Regions from separate parts of the Streptomyces sp. NPDC098101 genome, predicted to be linked through region 3. Evidence: riboswitches for the same ligand, from Rfam matches in the RefSeq annotation. Region 3 holds a riboswitch; each other region holds the start of a gene.
What was found. A riboswitch is a leader RNA that binds a small molecule or an ion and turns the genes downstream of it on or off. The one in region 3 is predicted to bind thiamine pyrophosphate.

Region 1 (3,329 bases), on a different contig from region 3:
CTCCAGGTCGGCGGCGACCGCGCCCTGTTCCGGGCCAGCGCGCCGCCGCTCGTCGCCTTCCTCGACCGTACGGACAAGCTGGTTCCGCTCGGTCAGGAACGGACACTCGGCGACTTCGAGGACAACCTGGAGGCGGCGCTCGGCCGGATCCTCGCCGAGGAGAACGCCGGCCCGGCCTGAAACGAGCACGCCGTCACCGACCCGTACCGATCCGGACCCCTCCGCGTGGCCGACCCCCCGAGCCGGCGCGCCGACGGACCGGACGTACCACCCGGTGCGTGCGCGTCACTTGGCGCGGCGGCGGCGTCCGCCCCGCGCCGGTGAGGGCTTCCGGCCGCCGGTCCCCGGGCGGTCGGTTCCCTCCGCGCGGTCGGCGGAGACCACGAGCGCCGCGAGCGCCGTGGTGACCGGGACGGACGCCACCAGACCGATCGACCCGACCAGCGTCCGGACGATCTCCTCGGCCACCAGCTCGCTGTTGGCCACCGTCCCCATGCTGCTCTGCGCGATGGAGAAGAGCAGCAGCAGCGGCAGGGCGGCGCCCGCGTAGGCGAGCACCAGCGTGTTCACGACCGAGGCGATGTGGTCGCGGCCGATCCGGATCCCCGCCCGGTACAGGCCGCGCGGCCCCATGCCCGGATCGGCCTGGTGCAGCTCCCAGACGGCCGAGGTCTGGGTGACCGTCACGTCGTCGAGCACACCGAGCGAACCGATGATCACACTGGCCAGCAGGAGGCCGGACATGTCGATGTCCGGATAGAGCCCCTTGATCAGGCCGGTGTTGTCGTCGGTGTTGCCGCTGAGCGAGGCCCAGCCGATGAAGAGCGAGCCGAGCAGCCCGATGAGCAGCAGCGAGATCAGCGTGCCGAGGACCGCGACCGAGGTGCGGGCCGAGAGGCCGTGGCACATGTAGAGCGCGATCAGCATGATCGCGCTCGACCCGACCACCGCCACCACCAGCGGATTCGACCCCTGCAGGATCGCGGGCAGGATGAAGAACATCAGCACCAGGAAACTCACGGCGAGCGCGACCAGGGCCATCAGCCCCCGCATCCGCCCGACCGCCACGACCGCGAGGGCGAAGATGCCGGCGAGCACCGCCAACGGCACCTTGCGGTTCACGTCCGTCACCGAATACTGCAGGTCGTAGGGGGCGTCGGGGGCGTACGCCACCACCACGCCCTGCCCCTCCTCCAGTTGGCGCGGGGCGCCCGGCTGCACGATCTCGGTGAACTCGCGCCCCTTGTTCGGACCGGTGGTGACCTCGACCTTCGCCCGCTTGCACTCCCCCTGCTGCGCCTCGACCGCCTCGCGCCCCTCCGGGGTGGAGGTGTCGCCGGTCGGCGGGACCTGACCGGCGTTCACGGCCTTGCAGTCGACCTGCTCGACGGAGACGACCCTGCCCTGCTCGGTCTGCCGGTCGAAACCGACACCGGTCCGCTCGTGCGGCGGGGCGCCGCCGGGCCACAGGACCGCGAGACCGACCAGGACGGCGGTGGCGAAGGGGACCAGGACGGCGGCGATGACCTTGCGCAGGTGCCGGGACACGGGCACGGCGGGCCCGTGCGCGTGGCTGTGCCCGTGTCCGGCTCCGTGACCGGGCCCTGCTCCGCCGCCGGATCCATGGCCGCCGCCGGATCCATGACCGTGGGAGGGTCCATGGCCGTGGGAGGGTCCCGGACCGTGGGAGTGGTCGTGGGGCTCGGGGGGCTGCTGGGGGGAAGTCACCGACCGATCATCGCAAGAACGGCGGGGGCCCACTGTTCAGCACGCCCGGGATGACGCTAGCGTGGTGACACCTTTGCACACGCGGGAGCTCGGAGCACCGGGCTGAGAGGGCGCTGATCACCGTACGCGCGTACCGATGTACGTACGGGAGGAGGCTGCGCCGACCGCCGAACCTGTTACCGGGTAATGCCGGCGTAGGGAGATCGGTCTCATGACCATTCAGGATGCACGCACGCCTGCCACCAGCCAGGAAGACCGCACGCCGGGCTGGCACAAGGGGTACGTCCAGGGATCGCGCCCCGACCTGCGGGTGCCGGTCCGTCAGGTGCACCTCACCAACGGCAAGGACGTCACGCTGTACGACACGTCCGGCCCGTACACCGACCCCACCGTCGACACCGACGTGCGGCGGGGTCTGCCGCCGCTGCGCGAGAACTGGATCATCGCGCGCGGCGACACCGAGGAGTACGCGGGCCGTCCGGCCCGTCCCGAGGACGACGGCATCAAGCACACCTCGCCGCGCGGCGGCGGCCTCAAGAACCTCGACGCCGTCTTCCCCGGCCGCCCCCGGCTGCCGCGCCGGGGCCGCTCCGGTCAGGCGGTGACGCAGCTCGCGTACGCCCGCCGTGGCGAGATCACGCCGGAGATGGAGTACGTCGCGATCCGCGAGAACGTCTCCCCCGAGGTCGTGCGCGAGGAGATCGCGGCGGGCCGGGCCGTGCTCCCGGCGAACGTCAACCACCCGGAGATCGAGCCGATGATCATCGGCAAGCGGTTCCTGGTGAAGGTCAACGCCAACATCGGCAACTCCGCCGTCACCTCCTCCATCGAGGAGGAGGTGGAGAAGATGACCTGGGCGACCAAGTGGGGCGCCGACACGGTCATGGACCTGTCCACCGGCCGCAACATCCACACCACCCGCGAGTGGGTGCTGCGCAACTCCCCCGTGCCGATCGGCACCGTCCCGCTCTACCAGGCCCTGGAGAAGGTCGACGGCAGGGCCGAGGAGCTGAGCTGGGAGATCTACAAGGACACGGTCATCGAGCAGGCCGAGCAGGGCGTCGACTACATGACGGTGCACGCCGGCGTGCTCCTGCCGTACGTGCCGCTCACCGCGCGCCGCAAGACCGGCATCGTCTCGCGCGGCGGCTCGATCATGGCCGCCTGGTGCCTCGCGCACCACAAGGAGAACTTCCTCTACACGCACTTCGAGGAGCTCTGCGAGATCCTGGCGGCGTACGACGTCACGTACTCGCTCGGCGACGGACTGCGGCCCGGCTCGATCGCGGACGCCAACGACGCGGCGCAGTTCGCGGAGTTGAAGACGCTCGGCGAGCTGAACACGATCGCCAAGCGGCACAACGTCCAGACGATGATCGAGGGCCCCGGGCACGTCCCGATGCACAAGATCAAGGAGAACATCGACCTCCAGCAGGAGATCTGCGAGGAGGCGCCGTTCTACACCCTCGGCCCGCTGACCACGGACGTCGCGCCCGCGTACGACCACATCACCTCCGGCATCGGCGCGGCGATGATCGCCTGGTGGGGCACGGCGATGCTCTGCTACGTGACGCCCAAGGAGCACCTGGGCCTGCCCAACC
Region 2 (3,329 bases), on a different contig from region 3:
TCGGAGCCGATGGCGTGGGCGACGTCGGCCCGGTCGTTCACGGCGAGGAGCTTGCCGTGGCGGCGCGCCGCCTCGGCGAAGACCGCGAGGTGCTCCAGCTCCTCGGCGGCCTCCATGCCCTTGTCGCGGAGCTGCACGACGTCCACGCCGGAGGAGAGCACGGCGTCGAGGAAGGCGGGCAGGTCGCCCTGGCGCTTCCGGGCGTCGGTGCACAGGTAGAGCCGGGCGTCGGCGAGGCGCTCGCGAGGCGTGGGCATGGGTGGGTTCCCCCCGTCGGTGCCGCGGGCGCCGCGACGGCCGGCCCCCTGGGGGACCGGCCGCCACGACACCCGCGGGTGGTGTCTTCGGTACGTGTCGGACGACGCGCACCGGGCTGTGCGGGGCGTCCGGCCGTGCGGGTCGGGCGGCGCGCGCCGGACCGTGTGCGCCGGACGGCGCGCGTCAGGCCGGGCGCGTCAGACGGCGAGCGCCTGGGCGCGGCGCTTCACCTCCGTGCCGCGGTTCTCGCCGAGCGCCTGCGCGGGCGTGCCCGGCAGGCTCTCGTCCGGAGTGAAGAGCCACTCCAGCATCTCCTCGTCGGTGAAGCCGTCGTCCCGCAGCAGGGTCAGGGTCCCGGAGAGGCCCTTGACGACCTTGTCGCCCTGGATGAAGGCGGCCGGCACCTGCAGCGCGTTGTTCTCTCCGCGGCGCACGGCGATGAGCTGGCCGTCCTTGACCAGCTGCCGCACGCGCGTCACCTCGACATCGAGCATCTCCGCGATGTCGGGCAGGTAGAGCCAGGCGGGGACGAGAGCATCGATCTTTGCGTCAATCTCGGTCACGGGACAAGCCTGCCATCCCGGACCGACAGCCGGTAGTCGGGCCTACTCCACCGCCGCCTTCAGGGGTACCGAGGGATCCGCCGCGCGGGTCGGGTCGAGCCGGGTCGCCGTCTCGATCAGTTTGCGGCCCTGGGCCAGGTCGCGGGGGCGGCCGACGGTGAGGAGGGCCACCGGCGCGCCGGAGCGCAGCCAGAGGACCGACCAGGTCTCGTCCGCCGGGGTGCCGCGCCACAGCAGCTCGTCCGCGCCCGCGTGGTGCCCCGCGTACTGGACGAAGTGCCCGAACTGCTCGGACCAGAAGTACGGCACGGGGTCGTACGGCCCGGGGTCGGCGCCGACGATCGCGGCGGCGACCGTGCGCGGGCCCTGGAGGGCGTTGTCCCAGTGGTGGACGAGGAGGCGCTCGCCGTAGCGGGCGGAGGGGAAGGAGGCGCAGTCCCCGACCGCGTACACGTCGGGCAGGGAGGTGCGCAGCCGGTCGTCGGCGGTGACGGCGCCGCTCGGGTCGAGGGCGATGCCGGAGCCGGCGAGCCAGGCGGTGGCGGGGCGGGCGCCGATGCCGACGACGACGGCCTCGGCGGGCAGTGCGCGGCCGTCGGCGAGGAGGACCCGGCCGGGTTCGACCGCGTCCACGCGCGCGCGGGTGAGGAGTTCGGCGCCGTTCGCCCCGTACCACTCGGCCAGGGGGGCGGCGACCTCGACGGGCAGGACCCCGGCGAGCGGGAGGTCCGCGGCCTCGACGACGGTGACGGCGCAGCCCGCGCCGAGCGCGGCGGTGGCGAACTCGGCACCGATCCAGCCGGCGCCGACGACCACGACGGTGTGGCGGCGCTCCAGGACGGGCCCGAGGCGCACGGCGTCGTCGAGGGTGCGCAGCAGGTGGACGCCGGGGACGCCGTCGGAGCCGGGCAGGGTGAGCGGGTGGGCGCCGGTGGCGATCACCAGGGTGTCGTACGCGACGGGCCCGGCCTCGGTGTCGACCTCGTGGTCGGCGGCGCGCAGTCCGGTGACGTCCACGCCGAGCCGGAGTTCGATGCCGAGGTCCTCGAAGTCGACGTCGAAGGCGGAGTCCTCGGCCTTTCCGAGGAGGACCGCCTTGGAGAGCGGGGGCCGGTCGTAGGGCTGGTGGGGTTCGGCCCCGATGAGGGTGACGGGGCCGGTGAAGCCCTGCTCGCGCAGGGCGACGGCGGTCTGGACGCCCGCCATCCCGGCGCCGACGACCACGACGCGCCGCTGGGTCTGCTTCTGCTCGCTCACACGGTCACCTTACGTACCTGACTTCCCGTCAGGAAGGGCGGGGGGCCGGGCCCCCTCGTGGCACGCGCCCGGCGGAAGCTAGTCTGGCGGGCGTAAAGCACTCGCGGGAGCCCGGACGCACCGGGCTGAGAGGGAGGCTGGACGGCCTCCGACCGTACGAACCTGATCCGGGTCATGCCGGCGAAGGGAGGGGCTGGACGCCCATGCGTTCTTCCGAAGCGCGAAGGGCTCCCGACGTCCGGGGGACCGACGTCCTCGTGGTCGGGGGCGGGATCATCGGCCTGGTCACGGCCTGGCGGGCCGCGCGGCGCGGGCTGGAAGTCGCCGTCGTCGACCCGGAGCCGGGCGGCGGGGCCGCGCGGGTCGCGGCCGGGATGCTCGCCGCCGTCACCGAACTGCACTACGGCGAGGAGACCCTGCTCGGGCTCAACCTCGCCTCCGCCGCCCGCTATCCGGCCTTCGTCGCCGAACTGGAGGAGGCCACGGGCCTCGACGTCGGCCACCGCGCCTGCGGCACCCTCGCCGTCGCCCTGGACGCCGACGACCGGGCGCACCTGCGCGAGCTGCACGCCCTCCAGACCCGCTGCGGGCTCTCCTCGGAGTGGCTGAGCGGCCGCGAGTGCCGCCGCCTGGAGCCGATGCTGGCGCCGGGGGTGCGCGGCGGCCTGCGGGTCGACGGCGACCACCAGGTGGATCCGCGCCGGCTCGCCGCCGCGCTCCTGGTCGCCTGCGAGCGGGCCGGGGTGGTCTTCCACCGGGTCCTCGCGGAGCGGCTGAGCGTGGTGCGGGACCGGGCGCGCGGCGTGGTCCTGGCCGGGGGCGGGGAGCTGGAGGCCGGACAGACCGTCCTCGCGGCGGGCAGCCTGAGCGGGCGGCTGGCGGGGGTGCCGGACGAGGTGCTCCCGCCGGTGCGCCCGGTGAAGGGCCAGGTCCTGCGGCTCCGGGTGCCGGCCGCGTACGCCCCCTTCCTCTCGCGGACCGTGCGGGCCGTCGTCCGGGGCAGCCACGTCTATCTGGTGCCCCGCGAGAACGGCGAGCTGGTCGTCGGCGCCACCAGCGAGGAACTGGGCTGGGACACGACGGTGACGGCGGGCGGGGTGTACGAGCTGCTGCGCGACGCCCACGAGCTGGTGCCCGGGATCACCGAGCTGCCGCTCACCGAGACCCTGGCCGGGCTGCGCCCCGCGTCCCCGGACAACGCGCCGCTGCTCGGCCCGACCGCCCTGCCCGGTCTGCTGCTCGCCACCGGCC
Region 3 (3,329 bases):
GCCGAGCCCGTACCCCCCGGGACCGGCGAACGAGCGCTCCACGAGCACGCCCAGCGGCAGCAGGATCAGCAGCGCCACCGAGGCGAGGACGCCGCCGAGCAGCGCCCACTGCCCGGCGCCGCGCGGCCGGCGCGCGGTCCGCTCCGGCGGCACGAGCCGCAGCGCGGTCTCCCGCCGCCGTACCGTCCACGCGTGCAGGGCGAGGATCGCGCCGACCGCGACGAACTGCACGAGGGTGAGGACGGCGGCCGTCCGCAGGTCGAGCAGCCGGGCGGTCTGCCGGTAGATCTCCGCCTCCAGGGTCGTGTACGCGTCCCCGCCGAGGATCTGCACGACGCCGAAGGAGGTGAAGGTGAAGAGGAAGACCATCAGGGCCGCCGCCGACACCGCCGGGACGAGCGCGGGCAGCGTCACCGTCCGCCAGGCCGTGAAGCGGGAGGCGCCGAGGACCCGGGCGGCCTCCTCCTGGCGCGGGTCGAGCTGCGCCCAGAGGCCGCCGACGGTCCGGACGACGACCGCGTAGTTGAAGAAGACGTGGGCGAGGAGGATCGCCCACACGCTGGTGTCGAGCCGCAGCCCCCACAGCTCGTCGGTGAGCCCGTTCCGGCCGACCAGGGCCAGGAACGCGGTGCCGACCAGGACGGTGGGCAGCACGAACGGCACCGTGACCACGGCCCGCAGGACGCTCTTGCCGGGGAAGTCGAAGCGGGCGAAGACGTACGCGCCGGGCAGGGCGACGAGCAGCGTGAGGCCGGTGGAGGCGAGCGCCTGCCAGACGGTGAAGCCGAGCACGTCGAGGATGTCCGGACGGCCCAGCGTCTCGCCGATCCCGCCGAACCGCCAGCTGCCGTCGGGCCGCAGCCCCCGGTCCACGATGGACACGACGGGCCAGGCGAAGAACACCGCGAAGAACGCGACGGGCAGGGCCATGAGCCCCAGCCGCGCCGCGTTCCCCCGCGGGTCGCGCCCCGCTTCGGCGCGCCTTACTTCAGGACGAGCGACGACCACTGCTGGATCCACGCGTCGCGCTTCTCGGCGATCTTCCCGGGCTCCATCGTCTCCGGCTTCTCCACGACCACGCCGTGCTTCGTGAACAGCTCCGGCAGCACCGCGTCCTTCGCCACCGGGTTGACGAACATCTGGAGCGGCATGTCCTCCTGGAACTTCTTGGAGATCAGGAAGTCGATCAGCGCCTTGCCGCCCTCGGGGTTCTTCGCGCCGTTCAGCAGGCCGGCGAACTCCGTCTGCCGGAAGCAGGTCCCCGTGGACACCCCGGTCGGGGCGACCTTCGGCTGCGGCTCGCCGTACAGCACCTCGACCGGCGGGCTGGAGGCGTACGACACGACCAGCGGCCGGTCGCCCTTGGCCTGCTTGCCGCCGGCCGAGCCGGAGAACTCCTGGTTGTAGGCGAGCTCCCAGCTGTCGACGGTCTTCACGCCGTTCGCCTTGAGCTTCTTCCAGTAGTCCTGCCAGCCGTCGTCGCCGTACTTCGCGGCGGTGCCGAGGAGGAAGCCGAGGCCCGGGGAGGACCGCTCCGGGTTCTCGACCACCAGCAGGTCCTTGTACGCGGGCTTCGCCAGGTCGTCGAAGGTCACCGGCGGCGCCAGCTTCTTGTCCGTGAAGTACTTCTTGTCGTAGTTGACGCAGATGTCGCCGGAGTCGATCGGGGTGACCCGGTGCTCCTTGTCCAGGTGGTACTCCGCCGGAATCCGGTCGAGCCCCTTCGCCTGGTACCCGACGAAGATCCCGTTGTCGAGGGCGCGGGACAGCAGGGTGTTGTCGACGCCGAAGAAGACGTCGCCCTGCGGGGAGCCCTTGGTCAGGATCTCCTTGTTGACGGCCTCGCCCGCGTCGCCGGCCTTGAGGACCTTGACGGTGAAGCCGGTCTGCTTCGTGAACTCGGCCAGGACCTCCTTGGAGGCGTTGAACGAGTCGTGGCTCACGAGGGTCACGGTCTTCGGCGCGGGCGCGCCGGTCTTGCCGGCGTCCTCGCCGGCACCGTCGGTGCCGCAGGCGGCGAGGGCGGTGACGCCGAGCGCCGCGAGGACCGCGACGGCGGCCTGCTTCTTGATGCTCACTGAAGTTTTCCTCCTGGGTGGGACCAGGAAGAGACGCGGCCCCGCCCACGACCGGCGGACCGGACGCGGGCAGGGCGCAACAGCTCGAGTTACGACCGAACTTCCTACCCAGAATGACCTGGGCGAGGTTCAGAGGGTCTGCGGTCTGACGGACACCGCACTCTCAGCGCTGTGGCGCTCCCCTGTCGGAATATGGAGATGTGTTCGAGCTCAGAGTACAAGCTCAGCGCTCGGCGGCGGCCAGCTGTCCACAGGCACCGTCGATCTCCTGACCTCGGGTGTCCCGCACGGTCACCGGCACGCCGTGCCGCGCGATGGCCTCCACGAAGGCCTTCTCGTCCTCCGGGCGGGACGCCGTCCACTTCGAACCGGGCGTCGGGTTCAGCGGGATCAGGTTGACGTGCACCCGCTTGCCCTTGAGCAGCCGGCCGAGGAGGTCGCCGCGCCAGGCCTGGTCGTTGATGTCCCGGATGAGGGCGTACTCGATGGAGATCCGGCGGCCGGACTTCTCCGCGTACTCCCAGGCCGCGTCGAGGACCTCCCGGACCTTCCAGCGCGTGTTGACGGGCACGAGGGTGTCGCGCAGCTCGTCGTCGGGGGCGTGCAGCGAGACCGCGAGGCGGCACTTGAAGCCCTCGTCGGCGAAGCGGAGCATCGCGGGCACGAGTCCGACGGTGGAGACGGTGATGCCGCGCTGGGACAGGCCCAGGCCGTCCGGCTCGGGGTCGGTGAGACGGCGGATGGCGCCGACGACCCGCTTGTAGTTGGCGAGCGGCTCGCCCATGCCCATGAAGACGATGTTCGAAAGCCGCGCCGGGCCGCCGGGGACCTCGCCGTCGCGCAGGGCCCTCATGCCGTCCACGATCTGGTGCACGATCTCGGCGGTCGACAGGTTCCGGTCGAGGCCGGCCTGCCCGGTCGCGCAGAACGGGCAGTTCATCCCGCAGCCTGCCTGCGAGGAGATGCACATGGTCACCCGGTCCGGGTAGCGCATGAGCACCGACTCGACGAGCGTGCCGTCGTGCAGCCGCCACAGGGTCTTGCGGGTGGTGTCGTCGTCGCACGAGATGTGCCGCACCACGGACATCAGGTCGGGCAGCAGCTCCCCGGCCAGCTTCTCCCGCGAGGCGGCCGGGATGTCGGTCCACTCGGCGGGGTCGTGCGCGTACCGCGCGAAGTAGTGCGTGGACAGCTGCTTGGCGCGGAAGGGCTTCTCGCCGATCGCGGCGACGGCCTCCTTCCGCTCGGCGG

Region 1: another riboswitch for thiamine pyrophosphate. It lies ahead of thiC (phosphomethylpyrimidine synthase ThiC); the one in region 3 lies ahead of ACIQVI_RS30745 (thiamine ABC transporter substrate binding subunit).
Region 2: another riboswitch for thiamine pyrophosphate. It lies ahead of thiO (glycine oxidase ThiO); the one in region 3 lies ahead of ACIQVI_RS30745 (thiamine ABC transporter substrate binding subunit).

Annotation. Positions count from the first base shown of each region.
Region 1 is NZ_JBIWAS010000005.1:52,744-56,072, reverse strand. Features, by position in the region: gene ACIQVI_RS23100 (SsgA family sporulation/cell division regulator) at 1-180, shown strand, start outside; gene ACIQVI_RS23095 (YibE/F family protein) at 286-1,761, opposite strand; TPP riboswitch at 1,800-1,946, shown strand; gene thiC (phosphomethylpyrimidine synthase ThiC) at 1,940-3,329, shown strand, end outside.
Region 2 is NZ_JBIWAS010000002.1:947,272-950,600, reverse strand. Features, by position in the region: gene thiE (thiamine phosphate synthase) at 1-257, opposite strand, end outside; gene ACIQVI_RS11330 (Rv2175c family DNA-binding protein) at 456-821, opposite strand; gene ACIQVI_RS11325 (NAD(P)/FAD-dependent oxidoreductase) at 864-2,078, opposite strand; TPP riboswitch at 2,172-2,284, shown strand; gene thiO (glycine oxidase ThiO) at 2,282-3,329, shown strand, end outside.
Region 3 is NZ_JBIWAS010000009.1:101,645-104,973, forward strand. Features, by position in the region: gene ACIQVI_RS30740 (ABC transporter permease) at 1-930, opposite strand, end outside; gene ACIQVI_RS30745 (thiamine ABC transporter substrate binding subunit) at 984-2,078, opposite strand; TPP riboswitch at 2,162-2,272, opposite strand; gene rlmN (23S rRNA (adenine(2503)-C(2))-methyltransferase RlmN) at 2,302-3,329, opposite strand, start outside.